Regions from separate parts of the Variovorax sp. HW608 genome, predicted to be linked through region 2. Evidence: riboswitches for the same ligand, from Rfam matches in the RefSeq annotation. Region 2 holds a riboswitch; the other holds the start of a gene.

Region 1 (11,021 bases), 3.5 Mb from region 2:
CCACGCGGGGCCGCGCAACCTGCGCAACCACCGCAAGTTCACCATCGCGGACGACCGGTGGTTGTGGTCGGGCGGCCGCAATCTCGCGGGCGAATACTTCACCGGCAACGACGACCACCCGGTGCCGTGGCGGGATCTCTCCTTCGACCTGCACGGCAGCGTCGCGGCGGCGGCGGCGCGGCAGTTCGATCACGACTGGTCCTCGCTTCGCAGCCACCAGCCGCGCGAGATGGCCGCGGCCGACATCCATGCGGACGGCGAACTCGCGCAACTGCTGCCGAGCGGCCCGGACCAGACCGAGGACACCGCGCAGGCCCTGCTCATCGATGCCTGCTTCCGCGCCGAGCACCGGGTGCTCGCGATCACGCCCTACTTCGTGCCCGGGGACGGCCTGCGCGACGCGCTGCGACTTGCCGCGCGGCGCGGCGTGCAAGTCACGATCGCCATCCCCGCGCGGTCGAACCACCGGCTTGCCGACTTCGTGCGCGCCCGTGCCATGCGCGACCTCGCGCGCGCCGGCGTGATCTTCCGCATGCTGCCCTTCATGGCGCATGCCAAGGCGGTGGTGGTGGACGAAGACCTCGCGCTGTGCGGCTCGATCAACCTCGACATGCGCAGCCTGCTCATCAACCACGAGGCGGCCGTGGTGTTCTACGGCCACGAGCAGATCGACTGGCTCGCGCAATGGATCGAGACCGCCGCGTCGGCCGGCGAGACCTACCGGGCGCGGCAGCCCGGGCTGATTCGCGACGTGGCCGAAGGCTTGCTGCTGACCATCGCATTCCAGCTTTGAGCCTTGACGGGCACGCTGTGACTTGCGCGGCATCTTGGCCGATACTCGTCGCCCGAACCGACAACCAAGCTAGGAGCGCTCCATGGGAAAACTCGTGCAGTTCAACCGCCCCGACGGCGGCAGCGTCAATGGCTACCTGGCCGAGGCCGACAAGGCCTTCGGCTCGGTGGTGGTGATCCAGGAATGGTGGGGCCTCAATGACCAGATCCGCGGCGTCGCGGAGCGCCTGGCCAAGGCGGGCTTCACGGCGCTCGTGCCCGATCTCTATCGCGGCAAGTCCACCGTCGAAGCCGAGGAGGCGCATCACCTGATGAGCGGCCTGAACTTCGGCGACGCCGCATCGCAGGACGTGCGCGGCGCGATCCAGTACCTGAAGGCGCGCGGCGGCAAGGTGGGCGTCACCGGCTACTGCATGGGCGGCGCGCTGACGCTGCTCGGCCTCACGATGGCGCCCGAAGCCGATGCCGGCGTGGTCTGGTACGGCTACCCGCCGCTCGAATACGTCGATGCCTCGAAGATCAAGGCGCCGCTGATGGCGCACTGGGCCACGCAGGATCAGGCCTTCGCGATCGCCGGCGTCGATGCGCTCGAAGAAAAACTGCGCGGCGCGGGTGTGCGCTACGAAGGCCACCGCTACCAGGCCCACCACGCCTTCGCCAACGAAACCGCACAGGGGCCGGGACGCATTCCGATCACGCAATACGACGCCGTCTGGGCCCAGCTCGCCTGGGACCGCACCCTGCGCTTCTTCGGCAAGGAACTGGCGAGCTGAGTCAGGGCGCCGCTTGCGGCGCCTTTTCCGGCGCCTTGTTGCAGTAGCTCGCGTTGCCGAGCCCCGTGCCGATGGTCAGCACGGCCCAGCGCTTCACATCGCGCATGAAGGGAAGCTCGCTCAGGCCCTGCACCACCGCGTCGTTGTGGATGAGCACCACGGTCGGCTCGCCCCCGATCGTCGGGATCCGCTTGCACAGCCTGCTCGGCAGGTGGAAGTTCTCGCTCTCCCAGTCGCCGGGCAGGTTCTGGGCACCGCGCGCGATCGATCCGTCCTTGCGGATCAGCCCCGGGCAGCCGATGCCGATGAAGGGCGCGAGGCGGATGCCCTTCCGGCGGCAGTAGCGCATCTGCTCTTCGAGCATTCCCACCAGCCGCTCGACCAGCACCTTGCGGCTGGGCCCTTCGTCGGCGTGGCGCCATTTCTGGCGGTGAATCACCTTGGCCCTCGACAGGTCGCGCGCGCGCCGCCTGCGCGTCTTGACGATGCCGCTGCGCACGTTGGTGCCGCCGATGTCCAGCGCGAGGATCGCGTCGTGCCCTTTCAGCAGCGGCGGCGGCACCAGGTGCACCCATCCGAGCAGGCCACCGTCGTCGGTCGCATGGCCGATGCGGCCCAGCTGCACGGAGATCCGCATGTCCGGGAGCAGGGCCGCCGTCTGCAGGATCGCGCGTTCGCCCACGTCGCTTTCAGGAAAGCCGCCACCGATCACGATGCGCTCCACGCCCTTCCACGACGGATGGCGCATGAAGCGGTCGATCACCCAGGCCAGCTCTTCGGCGAATTCCTCGATGACGCCGTGGACCACGTCGGCCGCCTCCGAGGCCTTCCTGCCGAGCACCTGGTCCAGGGCGTCTTTCGTCATCTCCCTGGAGTGCTGCCCGCCGAGCGGGTCATTGCCCTTCCTGCGGCGCCGTCGGCGCCAGCGTTCGAGCAGTTCCCTGAAGGCGGTCTGGCTGGCCTGGTCGCCGACGAAGCCCTCGCCGTCGCGCAGCTGGAGGCTGTAGCCCTCGACCACCACCGAGGGCAGCTCGCGTGCGCCGTGCACGTCATCGGCGAGCGGTGGCTGGTCCTCGTCCTGCCTGCGATGCCTGCGCCTTGCCATTCGGTCCTCGCTCGTCGGCTGCGCCCGTCATTCGGCGGTGGTCGCCAGGATGAGCCGGGTGGTTTCCTCCGGCGCGTCCCAGTGCGGATAGTGGCCGCAATGCTCGAACCAGTGGATGTGCGCATCCGGGAAGAGCCGCAGGGCACGCTGCGCCTGCCTCGGAAAACAGATCCGGTCGCAGCGCCCCCAGCCGATCACGAGGCGCTTCTTCAGGCCCCCCGCAGCAAGGCCTTCGACGGGTGCGGCCCGCATGAGACCCCCGAGCATGGCGCCGAACGACGCCGCGCCGGCGCGGCCGCGCATTTCCTCCAGCGCCTGCGAAGCCGAAAGACGCGCCGGCTGCGCCGAGAGCTGCTTCAGGACCAGGCTGCGCGACCAGCCGTGCCTGGTGATCGCCGGCATCGGCTGATTCATGAGCTGCGCGACGCGCCACCAGAAACAGACCGAGGCGCCATACGAATAGCGCTCCCAGCCGGCCCAGAACCCCACCGGGCCGAGCGCGACGACCGCCCCGAGCAGGCCGCCGCGCCGCGCCAGTTCGAGTACGAGACGCGCGCCCACCGAGTTGCCCACCGCATCGGTGCCGACCAGTTCGTGTTCCCGCAGGAACTGCGCCACGGCATCGGACATCGTGCGGATCGACACCTCGCCGGACAACGCCGGGCTCTTGCCGAAGCCCGGCAGATCGATCGCCGTGACGCTGCGCTCGGCGGCCAGCGGCCCCAGGATCGCTCGCCACGAACGCCAATTGCCGCCCAGCCCGTGAACGAGCAGCAACGGCTTGCCTTCGCCGTGGCGAACGTAATTGATGAGCACTCCTTCAGTTTGCGTTCAGCCGGGCCAGTGCCGGCATCGGCCCGGCGCACGACACGCTGTAGGAAAAGGCCTCGGACTCCGACGAACGCCCACTGGCGCGCCCGGCGCCCCGGCCGATACACTCGATCGATGAAGCCGCTGCGCCGCGTCTGGTTCACCGCCCTCGCCTGCCTGGGTTTCCTGTGGGGCGCCGCACCGTCGCACGCCCAGCAGGACACCCTGCGCGTCGGCTCCAAGCGGTTCACCGAGTCGTACATCCTCGCCGAGGTCCTGGCGCAGACCGCCGCGCCGCAGCTGCCGGCCCCGCCGGTGGTGCGGCAGGGGCTGGGCAATACCGCCATCGTCTACGAGGCGCTGAACTCCGGCGGCATCGACCTCTATGCCGAATACACCGGGACCATCGCGCTGGAGATCCTCAAGGGCAACGGATCGATGACGCTCGAGCAGATGAACGCCGCGCTGCGCCCGCTCGGCCTGGGCGCGGCGATCCCGCTGGGCTTCAACGACGGCTACGCGCTCGCGATGCGCGCGGCGGACGCGGACCGGCTTTCCATCCGCCGCCTCAGCGATCTGGCGAACCACCCCGAACTGAAGCTGGGCCTGTCGAACGAGTTCATCGGCCGCGCCGACGGCTGGCAGGGGCTGGCCGAACGCTATGGCTTCAAGCAGACGCCGACCGGCCTCGACCACGGCCTGGCCTACGACGCCATCGCCGCCAAGCAGATCGACGTGATGGACATCTACACCACCGACGCCAAGATCGACCGTCTCGGCCTGCGCGTGCTGGAGGACGACCGGCGCTACTTCCCCCGCTACGACGCGGTGGTGCTCTACCGGCTCGACCTGCCCGGGCGCTGGCCCGCGGCGTGGGCGGCCTTGCAGAAGCTCGAAGGCCGCATCGACGAGCGCGCGATGATCGCGATGAATGCGCGCGCCGAACTGAACGGCGTGGGCTTCGATGCCATCGGGCGCGATTTCCTCGCGCAAGGCAAGGCACAGGCGCCCGCCGGCGCGGCGGCATCCGGGGACGCGGCCGCGCGCGGCTTCACCGCCAAGCTGTTCGGCCCCGACCTCGGCCGCCTCGCACGCCAGCACCTGCTGCTGGTCGCGCTCTCGGTCGGGCTCGCGATCCTGATCGCGGTGCCGCTCGGCATCCTGGTGTTTCCGCATCTGCGCGCCCGCGCGGTGGTGCTCGGGCTCACCGGCCTCTTGCAGACCATTCCGTCGCTCGCGCTGCTGGCGATCCTGATTTCGCTGGTCGGCGTGATCGGCACCCTGCCCGCGCTGATCGCCCTCACCCTCTATTCGCTGCTGCCGATCATGCGCAACACGGTCACCGGGCTGGCCGAAGTCCCGTCCGGGCTGCGCATGGCCGGCACCGCGCTCGGCATGAGCGCCGGGCAAAGCCTGCGGCTGGTGCAACTGCCACTGGCGCTGCCCACCATCCTGGCCGGCGTGCGGACCGCGACCACCATCGCGATCGGCACCGCGACCATCGCCGCCTTCATCGGCGCGGGCGGCTTCGGCGAGCGGATCGTGACCGGCCTCGCGCTCAACGACCGGCAACTGCTCGCCGCCGGCGCCATTCCGGCGGCGGCACTGGCGCTGCTGAGCGAAGCGTTCTTCGAATTCGTCGAATACATCACGCGGCGGCGGGACTGAGCCCCGGGGCTTCACGAGGCTGTCACGCGGCGGCTCGATGCTGCTGCGTTCTGTTTCGAATCCGCCAGTCCCCATGTTTCTCATCAAGACCGACAAGGCTCGCCAGGAACTCCAACCCGGCCGTCGAACGCTGGGCCAGCGCGAGCGCGCGCTGCTGCTGATGTCGGATGGACAACGCTCGCTCACCGATTTCGGCGAACTCTTCGGCGGCCGCGATGAAGCCGGGCGCGTGGTCTCGCATCTGCTGCAGGAAGGCTATCTGCGCCGCCGCGATGCCGAGCCCGCGCCGGCGTCCATGTCCGAATCCATGTCCGAATCCATGGCCGAAATCAAGGCCGGGGCCGAGCCGGAGTCCGCCGCCATTGCGGACACCTTCGACGGCAAGCGTTCGCTCGCCACCACGCGCATGTTCCTCTTCGACCTGTGCGAACGCATGTTCGTGCGGCGGGACCCGGTGCTGGCCGAGCAGTTCCGCGAGATGCTGCGCGAATCGCGCGATCGCGAGACCATGCTGACCGTCGCATCCGCCATGCTCGAGGAGGTCGAAAAGCTCGCCGGCGCCGAGCGCGCGGTGTCGATTCGCGAGCGCATCGACAAGCTGCTTCCGGCACAGCAGCTTCACTGAATTCGAGAGCGACCGGTCCGGCGATCCCTTACACTCGCCGGGTCAGGAGAGAGCCCCGCCAGGCGGGGCCGCCGAAGGCGCAGGTCCCCGTGTTGCAAGGGGCCCGAACGCTCAGGCAAAAGGACTGACGAAGCGCCCTCTTCCGGGCGTTTCCTTGCTGGAGAGAGACGGCCCGCCCCGCACCGACGGAATGGCGGAATCGTCCACCGAAGGAGCAAACCCCGATCGTGGGGTGAATCTCTCAGGTAAAGCGGACAGCAGGGGTGGCCCATGGCTCCGGTCATGGATCCGGACTGCCCCTTTGCCTTTGGAGAACGCCTTGGCTTCCGCATCGACCGACGAACTTCTGAAGACCCCGCTCCACGCCCTGCACGTGGAGCTCGGCGCGCGCATGGTGCCTTTCGCGGGCTATTCGATGCCCGTGCAGTACCCGGGCGGCCTCATGGCCGAGCACAAGCACACCCGCGAAGCCGCCGGCCTGTTCGACATTTCCCACATGGGCCAGCTGCGGCTGGTCGGCCCCGACGCGGCGGCCGCCTTCGAGACCCTGATGCCGGTCGACGTGGCCGGTCTCGCGCCGGGCAAGCAGCGCTACGGCCTGCTGCTGAACGACGACGGCGGCATCCTCGACGACCTGATGTTCTTCAACGAAGGCCAGGATTCGTGGTTCGTGGTGGTCAACGGCGCCTGCAAGCAGGCCGACATCGCGCACATCAGCGCGAAGATCGGCAAGCGCTGCCAGGTCATTCCGATGCCCGACCACGCATTGCTCGCGCTGCAGGGGCCGCAGGCGGCATCCACGCTCGCACGGCTGTCGCCCGGCATCGAGCAGTTCGTCTTCATGACCGGCGGCGCGGTGCGCATCGGCGGCATCGCGGCCTTCGCCACGCGCAGCGGCTACACCGGTGAGGACGGCTTCGAGATCTCCGTCGCCGCGGCCGACGCCGAGCGGCTCGCGCGGCTGCTGCTCGCACAGCCCGAAGTCAAACCCATCGGTCTCGGCGCACGCAATTCGCTGCGGCTCGAAGCCGGCCTCTGCCTCTACGGCAACGACATCGACGAGACCACCACGCCGGTCGAAGCCGCGCTCGGCTGGGCGATGCAGAAAGTCCGCCGCACGGGCGGCGCGCGCGAAGGCGGCTTCCCGGGCGCCGCGAAGATCCTCGCGCAGCTCACCGCATCGAACGGCACGGCCGGCCATCTCGACCACCACACGCTCGTGCGCAAGCGCGTGGGCCTCGTCGCACTGGAGCGCATCCCGGTGCGCGACGGCACGCTGCTCGAATCCTTCGAAGGCGCAGCCATCGGCCATGTCACGAGCGGCCTGCTCGGTCCGACGGTCGACCGGCCGATCGCCATGGGCTACGTCGCGCTCGCCTATGCCGAGCCGGGCACCCGCATCCAGGCCATCGTTCGGGGCAAGCCGGTGCCGATGGAAGTCAGCACCATGCCTTTCGTTCCCGCGCGCTACTACCGGGGCTGAAGCCCCACGCCTTCACCCGTCTTTTCATCAAGGAGCTTTGTTCATGACCACCAAGTACACCAAGGATCACGAGTGGGTCCGCACCGAGTCGGATGCGGCGCTCGTCACCGTCGGCATCACTGTCCACGCACAGGATGCGCTCGGCGACGTGGTCTTCGTCGATCTGCCGGAGGTGGGCCAGTCCTTCGCCCAGGGCGAGGTGGCCGGTGTGGTCGAGTCGGTGAAGGCGGCGGCGGACGTGTTCATGCCCGTTGCCGGCGAAATCACCGAAGTCAACGAAGCGCTGCGCGCCGATCCGTCGCTGGCCAACAGCGCGCCGATGGAAGGCGGCTGGTTCTTCAAGGCACGTGTGAGCGATCCGGCAGAGCTCGATGCGCTGCTCGACGAAACCGCCTACGAGAAGTTCTCCTCCGAAGCCTGAGCCGCTCCGCACCTTTTTTCCGATCTCCACATGTCGACGCCCGTCCTTCCCCTCACCCCCTCGCTCGGCGATCTCGAGAACGCCGATGAATTCATCGCCCGCCACATCGGGATCGAAGCCCAGGACGAAGCGCGCATGCTGCCGGCCATCGGTTCCGCCACGCGTGCCGAACTGATCGACGGCATCGTGCCGCCGGCCATCCGGCGCGCCAGGCCGATGCGGCTGCCGGCCGCGATCACCGAAGCGGAGGCACTGGCCGAACTCAAGGCCATCGCGGCGAAGAACAAGGTCGCGAAGAGCTACATCGGCCAGGGCTACTACGGCACGCACACGCCGGGCGTGATCCTGCGCAACGTGCTGGAGAACCCGGCCTGGTACACCGCCTACACGCCCTACCAGGCCGAGATCTCGCAGGGCCGGATGGAAGCGCTGGTCAACTTCCAGACGATGGTGTGCGACCTCACCGGGATGGCGATCGCCAACGCGTCGATGCTCGACGAAGCGACCGCCGCGGCCGAGGCGATGACGCTCGCGCGCCGCAGCGTGAAGAGCAAGAGCAACGTCTTCCTGGTCTCGGGCGACTGCCATCCGCAGACCATCGAAGTCATCAAGACGCGCGCCGCGCCGCTCGGCATCGAGGTGCGCGTGAGCACGGTGTCCGAGACGCTGCCGCACCTGATGGCGAGCTGCGAATTCTTCGGCGTGCTCGCGCAGTACCCGGCCACCACGGGCCATGTGCACGACCTGCGGCCGCTTGCCGGCCACGCGCATCAGTTCGACGCGGCCTTCTGCGTCGCGGCCGACCTGCTCGCGCTCACGATGCTGACGCCGCCGGGCGAATGGGACGCCGACATCGTCTGCGGCACCACGCAGCGCTTGGGCATGCCGATGGGCAACGGCGGCCCGCATGCGGCTTACCTGGCCTGTCGCGACGACTTCAAGCGCTCGCTGCCGGGCCGCATCGTCGGCGTCAGCATCGATACGCATGGCGCGCCGGCCTTGCGGCTCGCGCTGCAGACGCGCGAGCAGCACATCCGCCGCGAGAAAGCCACGTCGAACATCTGCACCGCGCAGGTGCTGCCGGCGGTAATCGCGAGCATGTACGCCGTCTATCACGGCCCCGAAGGCCTCAAGCGCATCGCCCAGCGCGTGGCCGCGCTGACCGCCGTGCTCGCGCAAGGGCTCGAACAGATGGGCCGCGAGCTGGTCAACACCACCGCCTTCGACACGCTCACCGTCAAGACCGGCGATGACACCGCGAAGATCGTCGAGCGCGCCGAAGCGGCCAGCATCAACCTCGGGCAGCGCGTGCAGAACCACCTGGGCATCTCGCTCGACGAGACCACCACGCGCGCCGACATCGAGACGCTGTGGGCGCTCTTCGTGCCGGCCGGCACGCCGATGCCGCGCTTCGAGGAACTGGCCGCCCGCGTGAGCTCGCGCATCCCCGAGGACCTGCGGCGCAGCTCGGCGTTCCTCACGCATCCGGTCTTCAACACGCACAAGAGCGAGACCGCGATGCTGCGCTACATCCGCAGCCTCGGCGACAAGGACCTCGCGCTCGACCGCAGCATGATCCCGCTCGGCAGCTGCACGATGAAGCTCAACGCGACCAGCGAGATGATCCCCATCACCTGGCCCGAATTCGCGAACATCCATCCCTTCGCACCGGCCGGGCAGCGCCTGGGTTACGACCAGCTCGACAAGCAGTTGCGCGCCTGGCTGTGCGAAGCCACCGGCTACGCCGGCATCAGCCTGCAGCCCAACGCGGGCTCGCAGGGCGAATACGCGGGCCTGCTCGCGATCAAGGCGTTTCACGAAGCGAAGGGACAAGGCCATCGCAACGTCTGCCTGATCCCGTTCTCGGCGCACGGCACCAACCCCGCGAGTGCGCACATGGTCGGCATGAAGGTGGTGGTCACCGCCTGCGACGCCGAAGGCAACGTGGACATCGACGACCTCAAGCGCGCCTGCGAGACGCACAGCGACAAGCTGGCCGCGGTGATGATCACCTACCCCAGCACCCACGGCGTGTTCGAGACGCGCGTCAAGGAGCTGTGCGAGATCGTCCATGCCCACGGCGGCCGCGTGTATGTCGATGGCGCCAACATGAATGCGCTGGTCGGCATCGCCGCACCGGGCGAATTCGGCGGCGACGTGAGCCACCTGAACCTGCACAAGACCTTCTGCATCCCGCACGGCGGCGGCGGGCCGGGCGTGGGTCCGGTGTGCGTCGTGGAAGACCTCGTGCCCTATCTGCCGGGCCACGCGACCGGCGGCATCGCCTCGAGTGGCGTGGGCGCGGTGTCGGCTGCACCGCTGGGCAACGCGGCGGTGCTGCCGATCAGCTGGATGTACTGCCGCATGATGGGCGCGGCCGGCCTCCAGGCCGCGACCGAAACCGCGATCCTGAGCGCCAACTACATCAGTGCGCGCCTCAAGGACCACTATCCGACGCTCTATTCGAGCCCCAACGGCCACGTGGCGCACGAGTGCATCCTCGATCTGCGCCCGCTGAAGGACGCCAGCGGCGTGACCGCCGAGGACGTCGCCAAGCGGCTCATCGACTACGGCTTCCACGCGCCGACGCTGAGCTTCCCGGTGCCGGGCACGCTGATGGTCGAGCCGACCGAGAGCGAGCCTCTGGCCGAACTCGACCGCTTCATCGACGCGATGATCGCGATCCGCGGCGAGATCCGGCGCATCGAGGAAGGTGTCTGGCCGAAGGACGACAACCCGCTCAAGAACGCGCCCCATACCGCCGAGAGCCTGCTCTCGACCGAATGGACGCGGCCCTACTCGCGCGAGCTGGCGGCCTTCCCCCTCGCAACGCTCAAGACCGCCAAGTATTGGCCGCCGATCGGCCGCGTCGACAACGTCTGGGGTGACCGCAACCTGTTCTGCAGTTGCGTGCCGGTCGCGGAACTGGCGGCGAGTGCTTCGACCGAGTAGGTCCGGCTACTGAGCCTACCACCAGCGCTGCTGCTGTCTGCCGCCGTGGATGTTGCCGGCGACACCGCCGGCCACGCCACCGATCGCCGCGCCGGTCCAGGCATCGCCTCCGGCAATGGCGGCGATGCCGGCGCCCGCCGCCGCGCCCATGGCCGCGCCGCTCACCGTGCCCTGCTGCTGCGGGCTCATGTCCGTGCAGCCGGCTGCCAAGGCGAGCGCCGCTGCGGCGAGGAGCCAGTTCATCCGTTTCATGATCGGCTTCCTTTCACTTCTTCTGCAGGCCGGGCACGGCCATTTCGAACCAGATGATGTCCAGCACCGGGCGCTTCAGGCCCGCGGGGTTCGCGGCATACCAGCCGTCCACGCCCTGGCGCACGCTGTCGAGGGACTGG
Region 2 (11,021 bases):
AGCTTCGATGCCAGGATCATGCTGCAGCCGAGACCGAAGAGGACCACCCAGCGCCCTGCCGACTCGCGCGTCGCGGGGGGCAACCCGAGCCACGCGGTGATCCACAGGGACACGGGCAGGAGAAAGCCGCTGTCACCGAACCAGGTGATAGCGGCCAAAAGTGCTCGAGGGTGCAGCAGCATCAGGCGAAGCTCATGTTCCCATGAGTCCGCTCACGCGCCGCTGGAGCGCATCGGGCTGCACCTCGGCATACGGCATCGCGTCGCCGACGTTGAGTCCCACGCGGCTGAAATAGCCGCGCCTGAATGGCCGCACCATTGCGACGTTCTGCCCGTCGCGCACTTCGATGCGGCTGAAGAAGGAGCCCCACAGATTGGTCAGCGCCATGGGCACGACCGGCACCTCGATGCCTTCGGCGCGTGCGCCGTCGAGGATCTTCATCACGCCGCCCTTGAAGGGCTGCAACCGGCCGTCGCGCGTGATCGCGCCTTCGGGAAAGATCGCCAGCAGATCGCCTTCGCGCAGCACCTGCACGGCTTGCCTGAAGGCGTCCTCGTAGGAAGCCGGTTCTTCCTTTTGCGACGCGATCGGAATGGCCTTCGCCAGGCGGAACAGCCATCCGAGCACCGGCACCGCGAAGATGCGGTGGTCCATGATGAAGCGGATCGGACGCGGGCTCGCCGCCATCAGCAGCACCGCGTCGATGAAGCTCACGTGGTTGCAGACCAGCACCGCGGCGCCCTCGGAGGGGATGTGCTCGCCGCCCTTGACGCCGAAGCGGTAGACGAAGCGCGACAGCACCCAGGCCACGAAGCGCAGCAGGTATTCCGGCACCAGCATGAAGATGTAGAAGGCGACGACGGCGTTCGCGATGCCGGTGACGAGGAAGATCTGCGGGACCGTGAACCCGGCCTTCAGCAGCGCCCCGGCGATCACCGCACTGGCGATCATGAAGAGCGCATTGAGGATGTTGTTGGCCGCGATGATGCGCGCGCGGTGCGTCGGCTGGCTGCGCATCTGGATGAGCGCGTACATCGGTACGCTGTAGAGCCCCGCGAAGAGCGACAGCAGGCCGAGATCGGCCAGCACGCGCCAATGGGCGGACTGGTGCAGGAATGCGCCAAGCCCCAGATCGCCGAGCGCCGGCAGCGCGCGCGACGCGAAGTAGAGGTCGATCGCGAACACGCTCATGCCGATCGCGCCGAGCGGCACCAGCCCGATCTCGACCTGGCGGCGGCTCAGCGTCTCGCACAGCAGCGAACCGGTGCCGATGCCCACCGAGAACACCACCAGCAGCAGCGAGGCCACCTGCTCGTCGCCATGCAGCACCTCTTTCGCGAAGCTCGGGAACAGGCTCAGGAAGGTCGCGCCGAAGAACCACATCCACGAAATCCCGAGCAGCGAACGGAACACCACGATGTTGCCGTGCGCGAGCCTCAGGTTGCGCCAGGTTTCGCTGACCGGGTTCCAGTTGATCCTGAGCCCCGGATCGGTGGCCGGCGCGGCCGGAATCGCCTGCGCCACCGCGCGCCCCGCCAGCGCGAGCAGCACGCAGGCCAGCGCCACCGAGCTGTGGCCGATCTGCGGCATCGCGACCAGCAGGCCGCCGGCAAGCTGGCCGAGCAGGATGGCGACGAAGGTGCCCATCTCGACCATGCCGTTGCCGCCGGTGAGTTCGTGCGGATCGAGCATCTGCGGGAGGTAGGCGAACTTGACCGGTCCGAACAGCGTGGAATGCAGCCCCATCAGGAAGACGCAGGCCAGCAGCACGACGGCATCGGCATGCATGAAGCCCCAGGCGGCGATCAGCATGATCCCGATCTCGATGTTCTTGACGAAGCGGATCGTCTTCCGCTTGTCGAACTTGTCGGTGAGCTGTCCGGCGGTCGCCGAGAACAGCAGGTAGGGCAGGATGAAGAGCGCGCCGATCACCAGCCCCGCCATGGCCGGCGGCATCCAGCTCACCTGGAGCTGGTAGGTGACCATCACGGTGAAGGCGAACTTGAAGAGGTTGTCGTTCGCCGCGCCGGCGAACTGCGTCCAGAAGAACGGCGCGAAGCGCCGCTGCCCCAGCAGTTCGAACTGGTTGGCGTGCGCCGGCGCGTCGTGCACGGCGGAGGATGATGCGTTGGCGGTCGTTGTCATTCGCAATGCCTGGTTGGCGGCTTCCTCAAGCCGTCACGGTGACGGCGCCCGGATTGTGCCGCAGCGTCCGCCGTCCGATGGTCTGCAGCGCATGCAGCACGGGCAGTGCTGCGAGCGCCGCCGTCAGGTGCTTGAGGCTGTGGCCCGAGATCAGGTGCTGGGTCGCTTCGAAGATCGCGTGGTCCGCGAGCTCGAAGAGCTTCGCGAGCGCATAGAAGAAGACCACCCAGCCTAGCCGGAGTCCGACGGCGCCGCTGGTCGGCCGCGCAAACGACAGCAGCACGATCAGTGCCATGCCGCCGAACTGCACCAGCGCCCAGGGCAGCGCGTTGCCGGTCTCGTGGCACACCGCCGTGGCCAGCAATCCGCCGACCAGCGTGAACCATGCGGCCGGCCAGCCGGCGCGAGCGCTCACTCGCTCGCAGGTCGCGAATCCGATCAGGCCCGCGAAGGCCACGGCCATGCCGGCACGATCCGCGGCCAGCCGCACGCTGTCGGGCTGCAGGTGATAGAAGGCCGAGCCGAGCGCGGTCAGGACGAGGCCGGCGAAGAACATCCAGGCGCAATCGAGGGCGTTCACCGGCAGGTGCCATCCGGTCTGCTGCACCGCCGCCGCATCCAGCGCTTCCTCGTGCGCGCGATCCAGCCAGCGGAGCCAGCGCAAGCCCCAGATGCCGATCGCGGCGAAGGGCAGGTTGCTCAGCACGTCCATGGCGTTGGGGACCGGGCCCCACGCCTCTGCGTCCGCGAACGGCGCCCCGGCAAGGCCGGGGGCGGGAATGGCCGGCCCGACCACCGCGGCCAGCAGCAGCAGCGCGAACAGGGCCAGGAGGTAGCGTTCGCGATTCGACAGCAACGAGAGCGACATGGCGGACTCCAAGGGATGACTCGATGGGCGCAATCTAGGTTGCCAACCCCCTCCACGGCATCGAGAATCGATACGGAGCACTTATTCACCACCCCCGGTATCGCCCGGTAATACCTGGCGCCGCCCATGAGCCGCCGGCCCCAAGGCGAATACCGCAGCGCTGCTGCGCGGAGGTTACCCAATGAGCACCACCGCCGACCTGGTCGTCGCCCTCAAGAACGAACTCAAGAACGCCCGGATGACCTACGCGGATCTCGCCAAGTCGCTCGACATGGCCGAATCCAGCGTCAAGCGGATGCTCGCCAAGGGCGACATGCCGCTCACCCGGGTCGATGCGATCTGCCGGACGCTGAAGATCGACTTCGCCGAGCTCGCGCGGCGCGTGGCGGATTCGCAGCCGCTGCTCAAGGAACTCACGCTGGAGCAGGAAAAGGCCGTCATCGCGGACAAGAAGCTGCTCCTGATCGCGATCTGCGTGCTGAGCCAGTGGACGCTGGAGCAGATCGTGGCGGCCTATCGCATCAGCGAGGCCGAATGCATCGGCTACCTCGCGCAACTGGACCGGATCGGCATCATCGAGCTGCGCCCGCTCAACCGGTATCGCCTGAAGCTCGCCAAGACCTTCCGCTGGCGCCCGCACGGGCCGGTGATGGACTTCTTCCGCGAGAACGTGGTGCTCGACTATTACCGCGGCGGCTTCGACGGCCCCGCCGAGGGCCTGCTGCTGGTGCACGGGCAGATCAGCAAATCGCTCGCGCCGGCCTTTCTGGACCGGCTCCAGCGCGTCGCGCAGGACTTCGCGCAGCAGCACCAGACCGACCAGAAGCTGCCGCCGAAAGAGCGCGAGGGCTATACCCTGCTGCTCGGCATGCGCAACTGGGAGTTCGAGCTATTCACCCGGCTGCGGCGGGGCTGATCCCGGCCCGTCACAGACAGAAACCGGTTTCCTCGATAAGATTCAGCCCGCAGAAAAGCGGACGGCACCCGTCCCACCGTTGGCGCAACCTCCCATGAACGCTCAAGGTGAACCGCAGCGCGGTTCGTAGACTGCCCTCTATTGACCCATGCCGACTGGAGAGACGCCACACCGACGTGGCGCACCGAAGGAGCAAGTCCGCTGCATGCCGCAGCCGATGAATCTCTCAGGTAAAGAAGACAGAGGGAGCGGCAAAAACTGAACCCCCGGTCCCGACGCTCCGCACAGTGAGTGCTCGCCCCGGCCGTTCATGCCCTCCCAAAAGGAATCGGACATGCGCGTGGTTGTACTCGGCGCCGGCCTGCACGGCGTCACGACGGCCTATTACCTGCAGCAGCTCGGTCACGAGGTGATCGTCATCGATCGCCATGCGACGCCAGCGGCGAAGGCCCGGGGCCGGGTCCCTTCCGGCGAGCCCGCGGCATCGACCGATTCGGCTTCAGCCTCGATGCCGGCGCGGCCTGCCCCGGGACGCTGGTTGCGCCTTCGCACCGCCCTCCGCCGCCGCTTTGGAAGCCTGCTCGACCGCGCGGTGGTGCCGCCCAGGAGCAATCCGCTCGATCACCTGGTCCGTCTCGCGGTCTACAGCCGCCAGAGCGCCCATGCGCTGCGCGACGAGTCCGGCATGCCGCCGCGCCCGCGCTCGACCGGACAGATGACCCTCTACACCGATGCCGAGGTGTTCCGGGGGCGTATCGAACGGAACGCGCATTGGTCGGAACTGGGCTGCGAGGAGCGCCTGCTGTCGGCCGGCGAGGCCATCGACATGGAGCCTTCGCTGCAACTCATGGCCGACAGCCTCGCCGGCGCGACCTACTCGCCCGACGACCCGGCGCGTGATCCTGCGCAGTTCGCGGCGGGCATCGTCTTCCTTTGCCGCGCGGCCGGCGTGCGCTTCATGATGAAGCACACCGTGGTCTCGCTGAAGGAGCGCAACGGCCGCATCGACCACGTCGAGTTTCTGGATCCGCAGGGCGAGCCGGTGATCGTGCGCGCGCAGTCCTATGTGCTCGCGCTCGGCGCATCGAGCGTGCCGCATGCCGAGCACCTGGGCATCGACATGCCGCTGCGCTTCGTGCGCGAGTACGTGGTCACGCTGCCCGTCAAGGACCTCTCGATCGCGCCCCGCCTGTCGCTGCACGACCGCCAGGGCAGGCTGCGCATCCGGCGGCTGGAGAACGCGCATGGGCACCACCTGCGCATCACCTCCACCGTCCGCGTCAACGACGACGAGGAGAACGAGCCCGATTCGGACCGCTTCGCCGCGATCCTGCGCCGCGTCGAGACCCTGTTCCCGGGCGTGGGCGATGCGAGCCGCGCGTCGCTCGAAACCGCGATGCACGCGGTCACCAGCAACCGCTTGCCGATGATCGGCAAGACGCGGCTGCCGAACCTGTTCCTCAACACCGCGCCCGGCACCCCGAGCTGGACCAACGCGATCGGGGCAGGCAAGTCCATCGCGCGCATCGTGAGCGGGCTGCGCCCCGAACTCGACTTCGCCTTCCGCGGCCTATAGGGTGTCTTCGAAGGGTGAACACGCCCTTGTAGCCGTTCGGCGGCGAAGCCCCTACAATCGCCGCACTTGCAGGAGAGCGGGCCGCGAAAGCGGCTCCACCGAAGGCGCAAACTCCCATAAACGCTCAGGTCGGCTCGCCACGAGCCTGTACTGCAATCAACTGTCAGAGCCGTCTGGAGAGCCATCACGCCATGTGATGCACCGAAGGAGCAAGCCCTGTTGCGGGTGCAACGGGCGAATCTCTCAGGTACCGAGGACAGGGGGAGCGGCAACTTGGACGCAATCCGGTTGCTTTTCTTTTTTCACGGCACCGGTTTCCGTTTCGTCCAAGCGCTGCAACCTTTAAAGGGTTCTGAAATGCGCGTGATCGTTCTCGGCGCCGGCCTGCTCGGCGTGACCTCGGCTTATTACCTCCAGCAACTCGGCCACGAAGTGACCGTGATCGACCGACAGGCCACCCCGGCCGCCGAAACCAGCTTCGCCAACGGCGGCCAGATCTCGGTGAGCCATGCCGAGCCGTGGGCCAATCCCAGCGCACCGCTCAAGGTGTTGCAATGGCTCGGCAAGGAAGACGCGCCGCTGCTCTTTCGCCTGCGCGCCGACGTGCGGCAATGGCTCTGGGGATTGCAGTTCCTGCGCGAATGCACCCCGGCGCGCACCCGTCACAACATCGAGCAGATCGTGCGCCTGGGCACCTACAGCCGCGACACGCTGCAGCAATTGCGCCGCGACACCGGCATCGGCTACGAGCAGCGCACGCAAGGGATCCTGCACTTCTATACGAACCAGAAGGAATTCGACGGCGCGCTCGAGCCGGCCGAGCAGATGCGCGCCCTCGGTTGCGAGCGCCGCGTGATCTCCGCCGACGAGGCCGTTGCGATCGAACCCGCGCTGGCCCACATCCGTGCGCAGCTCGCCGGCGCCACCTACACCGCCGAGGACGAATCGGGCGACGCCAACCGCTTCGCCCGCGAACTCGTGAAGCTCGCCGAGGCGGCCGGCGTGCGCTTCCTCATGAGCCACACCGTGACCGCGTTGCGCGAAGCCGGCGGCCGCATCGACCACGTCGAAGCCACCGACAGCGAAGGCCGCTTCCAGCGCATCCGCGGCGACGCCTACGTGCTCGCGATGGGCTCGCTCAGCCCGCTCTACGCGGCGCCGCTGGGCATCCGGCTGCCGATCTATCCGGCCAAGGGCTACTCGGTGACGATGCCGGTGATCGATCCGTCGAAGGCGCACCAGGTGTCGCTGACCGACGATGAGTTCAAGCTCGTCTTCTCGCGCTACACCTCGGCCACCGGCGACCGCCTGCGCATCGCCGGCACGGCGGAGCTCAACGGCTACGACCGCGACCTCAACCGCGTGCGCTGTGAAGCGATCGTGCGGCGGGTGGAGCAGCTCTTCCCCGGCGCGGGCGATGCGTCGAAGGCGCAGTTCTGGACCGGCCTGCGCCCCGCTACGCCGAGCAACGTGCCGCTGATCGGCGCCACGAAGCTTGCGAACCTGTTCCTGAACACCGGCCACGGCACGCTCGGATGGACGCATGCCTGCGGCTCCGGCAAATCGATCGCGCGCATCGTGAGCGGGCTCGCGCCCGAGGTGGACTTCGCGTTCACCGGCCTCAGCAGGGCTCAGTCGTCGGCGGTGAAGACCGTCAGCACGCCGGTGTAGCCGTAGAGGTGGTGCCGCGCGATCTCGCCGGCGGCGAAGAAGCCGACCAGCGGCACGTCGCCGAGCGCATGGCGCACGATCTGCAGCTCCGCGTTCGGCGCCCCGAAGTGCGGGCCGCCGCGCCCCGAGCAGCTCACGTACACCGCCCCCGCGACGCGACGCGCCGGATGCGGTGCCGCGCCGGTTTCCGAGCCGGCGACTGCGCGCGCGGTGGCGAGCGTCTGCTCCTCGGGCTCCAGCTCCTCGCGGATCTCGGCGCAGACGCGCATGAGATCGGAACGCGCGGCCTGAGCGTTGCGCCGGCAGAAGGTCATGCGCATGCCGGGCTCGACGACGTCGGCGATCGCCACGCCGCGCCGCGTCGGATCGAGGCCGATGATGTGCCGCACCCGCACGTCGGAGCCGAGGTCGCGCGTGCGATGGACCCGATCGCTGCCGGCCTCGGCGAGGCCCACCAGCGTCGCGCGCACCGCGGCGATCGCCTCCTCGGGCTCGTCGAGCGAAACATGGAGATCGTCCAGCAGCACGTCGAGCGCCGGCAGGCCGTCGAGTTCGAGCAGCAGGTTGCCGTCGGCCTGCGTGATCTCGCGCTCGCCCGACACCGGCTGGCAGCCCTGCGTGACACGCGACACCAGCCGCACGCCTTCGCCGAAGACCACGCCCGACAGGCCGCCCTGGAACACCCCGCCATGGGCGCCGTGGCCCGGAATGTTGCCGTTGCCGCCGACCGCGAACTGCAACGATCCGGCGCGGCCCGACGAGAGGCCGCCGAAGAGGTAGCCGGTGTCGGTGCGCTCCGCCATCTCGGCGATCAGCTCGGCGAGCTCGGGCGTGCGCGGGTCGGCATGGACGAGCGCCGTGTGCGCCGAGAAACCGCTCGTCTCGGTGCTCGCGAGCGGCGCCACGCCGGAAAACACGCGGTACTGGTCGCTCGGCAGCTCGCACAGCATCACGCTGAGCGCGGGCTCGTCGAAATACTCGGCATTGTTGGCCGCCACGCCGACCCCCACGGTGCCCGACCAGTCGGTGATCTCGGGCAGCTCCGCGCTCAGGTGATCGAGGATCTCCTGCGCATCGGCCGAATAGTGGTCGGTGACGTAGAGCAGCCCCAGCGTCGGCGAATGCGCGTAGTCGGGCAACGCCATCTGTGCCCGCAGTTGCGCGAGCACCAGCCCCGCAGCCATGCGCCATTGCGGATGGGTGGCGTGGCCTGAAGGAAACAGCTTCATGGGCTTCGCTTTCTCTCGCGGGAAGGAATACGGTGCCGGCCTCAGCGCGCCCGCTTGCGCGCCGGAGCCGGCGTCTTGCCGGCAGCGGCGGCGCCCTGGCCGCCGGCTGATGTCGACTTGCTGCCTGCCGCGGCGGCGGGCTTCTTCGCGGACTTGGCCGCCGGGGCCTTTTGCGCCGCCGCGCCGGACGACGGCTGCGCCATCGCCGGCATCTTCAGATGCGCGGCTTCCTGCAGGGCCGCGCTCGCGATCTGCTGGAACTGCTGCGTCAGCGCGCCCCACCATTGCAGCGGGTCCACCACGCCTGCCCCGTCGCCCGCTGCGGCGCTGCCGTTGCCGCCTGCGCGCGCGCGCCGGGACGGCTTCGCCGCCGCCTCGGTTTCTTCGGCGTCCGCGGCCGGCTCGGCTTTCTTCGGCTCCGCCTTGGGTGCGGGGGCCGGCGCGGGCTCCGGCGCGGCCGCGGCCTGCCGCGTGAAGACGCTCGCGAGATCCTCCATCTGCACGTTCATGCCGCGCAGCGTGGAGAGGGTCATCTTCTGCACCTCGAGCGCCTGGATGGTGGCCTTGAGCGCATGGCCGTTCTGTTCGAGCCAGAACTGCACGGTCCTCAGTTCCTGGATGCGCTTGTCGACCTCTTCGACGCTCAGCGTCGGCGCGACCCAACTCGCAAGACTCGGCATGCCGGGCGTCACGCCCGCCGCCGCGCTTCCGCCGGCCAGGTTCTTGAGGAAGTCGAATCCGGGAACGAACTGGCTGAAGGCGAAAGGCTTGCTCGTGTCGCTCATGGACGGCTCCGGAGGTGAGTTGTTGTGCGGGCAGCTTACTCCAAGCAGGTGGCGTTTTGGGCCGCCCGCGCCGCCCTCTGTCGTCAATGCTTGTGCTCGCCGGCCGCGGCCGCTCCGGCGGCGGTCTGCACCGGCACCTTGATCTCGAGCGAGCTCTTCCGTCCCTTGGCGTCTTCGAAGAGCAGCGTCAGCGGCACGCTCGTTCCATTGGCGAGCGGCTGCTTCAGGTCCATCAGCATCAGGTGGGAGCCGCCCGGCTTGAGCTCGACCGTCTGCCGCGCCGGAAGGTCCAGACTCGGCAGACCGCGCATGCGCATGGTGTCGCCTTCCATCTTCATCTCGTGGACTTCGGCGACGCCGGCGGCCGGCGTGGAGGCGCCGACGAGGCGCGTGCCGGACGGTGCGTTGAGCTTCATGAAGGCGCCGGTGCCGCTCTGGCCGGGCACCGCAGCGCGGATCCATGCATCGCGCACGTCGACCGGCGCGACGCCGGCGGCCAGCACGTCGAGCCGCGCCGCCGGGCTGCCGAGGCCGGTGGTGGACGTGCCGCTGGCGGGGATCTGCGCCCAGTCGGCGCTGCCGACGTCGCAGTTCTGCAGCACCTTGAACCAGAGCACGCCCGGCGTGGCGGGCAGCTTGCCGCGCAGCACGAACTCGGCGCGCTCGCCGGTGGGCAGCGCGGCCTGGGCGTTCTCCGCCGTCCAGCGCACTTCGCCGCCGTTGTCGCCGGCCGGCGGCGCTTCGAGCTTCCAGCCCTTGCGCGCCTGCGCATCGGTGAAGGCGAAACCCTTGGGCAGCCGCACGGTGATGCCGGTTGTGCTCTTCGCGCCTTCACAGGCGTGGCCGACGCGGAAGGCGGCTTCGTAGTCGCTGCCGGCGGTGGCGCCGCCGGGCGGCAAGGTCACGTGCGCGAAGGCGCTGCCGCTGCCCGCGAGCACGATGCAGGCGGCGAGTTGGCGGATAGAGAAGGATGCGTTCATGGAAGTGTTCATCGGAGACTTTCGTGAAGTGTTCAATCGGAGGTCGTAGAGAAGACGGCTCCTCGGCGTCCGCGCGGGAACGCCGATCAATTGGGGGAACCGTCGCGGGCGCGCACGAGAGCACCACGCGAGGCGAAGCCGATCGATCTCAGAGCAGGCTGGGCGGGCCGCGCGCCGGCAGGGGCGCGGCGGTGGCCGCGGCAAGGCGCGCGGCCGGCATCGACCGAACCGCATGCGAGAGCGGCTGGGTCGATGGAAGCGAAATCACGGGAGAAGGCGGCGGCGCGCCGGCCACCATGCACAGCGCGCAATCGAAATGGGAGGCGCCCATTTCCTGGATGCCGTCATCGGTATGCACGACCACCTTCACCGCGCCAGTGCCGGAACAGAGAAGCTCCATGGCTTGCGGATGAACCACCGGCGACGCGATCGCCGCGCAGAGCGACAGCGCGAACCACATCAGCACGAAGCTGACGAGGCGGCGGGCGCGGCGCAGGGGATCCATGGCCAGGCATTATGAACGGGACTCGCCACGGCCCCCCTGCTTGTGGAAAATGCCGCACCAGACACAGAAAGTCACATGTCGATCTTTCACCTTGCCTTCAATGTCCGCGACCTCGACGAGGCCCGGCGCTTCTATGGCGGCGCGCTCGGCTGCGCCGAGGGTCGCAGCACCGACACCTGGGTCGATTTCGACTTCTTCGGCCACCAGATCTCGCTCCACCTGGGCGAGCCCTTCGCCACCGCGCGCACCGGCCGCGTCGGCGACGTGATGGTGCCGATGCCGCACTTCGGCATCGTGCTGGAGCTGCCCGCGTGGCGCGCGCTGGCCGACCGCCTCGAAGCCGCCG

The links. Region 2 has a riboswitch for glycine ahead of VAR608DRAFT_RS15175 (D-amino acid dehydrogenase). Riboswitches for the same ligand answer to the same signal wherever they lie in the genome.
Region 1: linked by a shared signal. The riboswitch ahead of gcvT (glycine cleavage system aminomethyltransferase GcvT) and the one ahead of VAR608DRAFT_RS15175 (D-amino acid dehydrogenase) in region 2 are both predicted to bind glycine.

The regions. Positions count from the first base shown of each region.
Region 1 is NZ_LT607803.1:6,693,412-6,704,432, forward strand. Features, by position in the region: gene VAR608DRAFT_RS31725 (phospholipase D-like domain-containing protein) at 1-793, shown strand, start outside; gene VAR608DRAFT_RS31730 (dienelactone hydrolase family protein) at 876-1,565, shown strand; gene VAR608DRAFT_RS31735 (ROK family protein) at 1,567-2,670, opposite strand; gene VAR608DRAFT_RS31740 (alpha/beta fold hydrolase) at 2,698-3,486, opposite strand; gene VAR608DRAFT_RS31745 (ABC transporter permease/substrate-binding protein) at 3,616-5,148, shown strand; gene VAR608DRAFT_RS31750 (hypothetical protein) at 5,222-5,773, shown strand; glycine riboswitch at 5,815-5,902, shown strand; glycine riboswitch at 5,921-6,041, shown strand; gene gcvT (glycine cleavage system aminomethyltransferase GcvT) at 6,093-7,256, shown strand; gene gcvH (glycine cleavage system protein GcvH) at 7,300-7,677, shown strand; gene gcvP (aminomethyl-transferring glycine dehydrogenase) at 7,708-10,629, shown strand; gene VAR608DRAFT_RS31770 (glycine zipper domain-containing protein) at 10,645-10,881, opposite strand; gene VAR608DRAFT_RS31775 (hypothetical protein) at 10,895-11,021, opposite strand, start outside.
Region 2 is NZ_LT607803.1:3,241,437-3,252,457, forward strand. Features, by position in the region: gene VAR608DRAFT_RS15150 (phosphatase PAP2 family protein) at 1-158, opposite strand, end outside; gene VAR608DRAFT_RS15155 (MFS transporter) at 193-2,145, opposite strand; gene VAR608DRAFT_RS15160 (hypothetical protein) at 2,171-3,013, opposite strand; gene VAR608DRAFT_RS15165 (helix-turn-helix domain-containing protein) at 3,195-3,929, shown strand; glycine riboswitch at 4,075-4,182, shown strand; gene VAR608DRAFT_RS15170 (FAD-dependent oxidoreductase) at 4,264-5,505, shown strand; glycine riboswitch at 5,565-5,668, shown strand; glycine riboswitch at 5,669-5,775, shown strand; gene VAR608DRAFT_RS15175 (D-amino acid dehydrogenase) at 5,863-7,176, shown strand; gene VAR608DRAFT_RS15180 (FIST signal transduction protein) at 7,137-8,405, opposite strand; gene VAR608DRAFT_RS15185 (PhaM family polyhydroxyalkanoate granule multifunctional regulatory protein) at 8,447-9,190, opposite strand; gene VAR608DRAFT_RS38390 (copper chaperone PCu(A)C) at 9,274-10,170, opposite strand; gene VAR608DRAFT_RS15195 (hypothetical protein) at 10,319-10,675, opposite strand; gene VAR608DRAFT_RS15200 (VOC family protein) at 10,751-11,021, shown strand, end outside.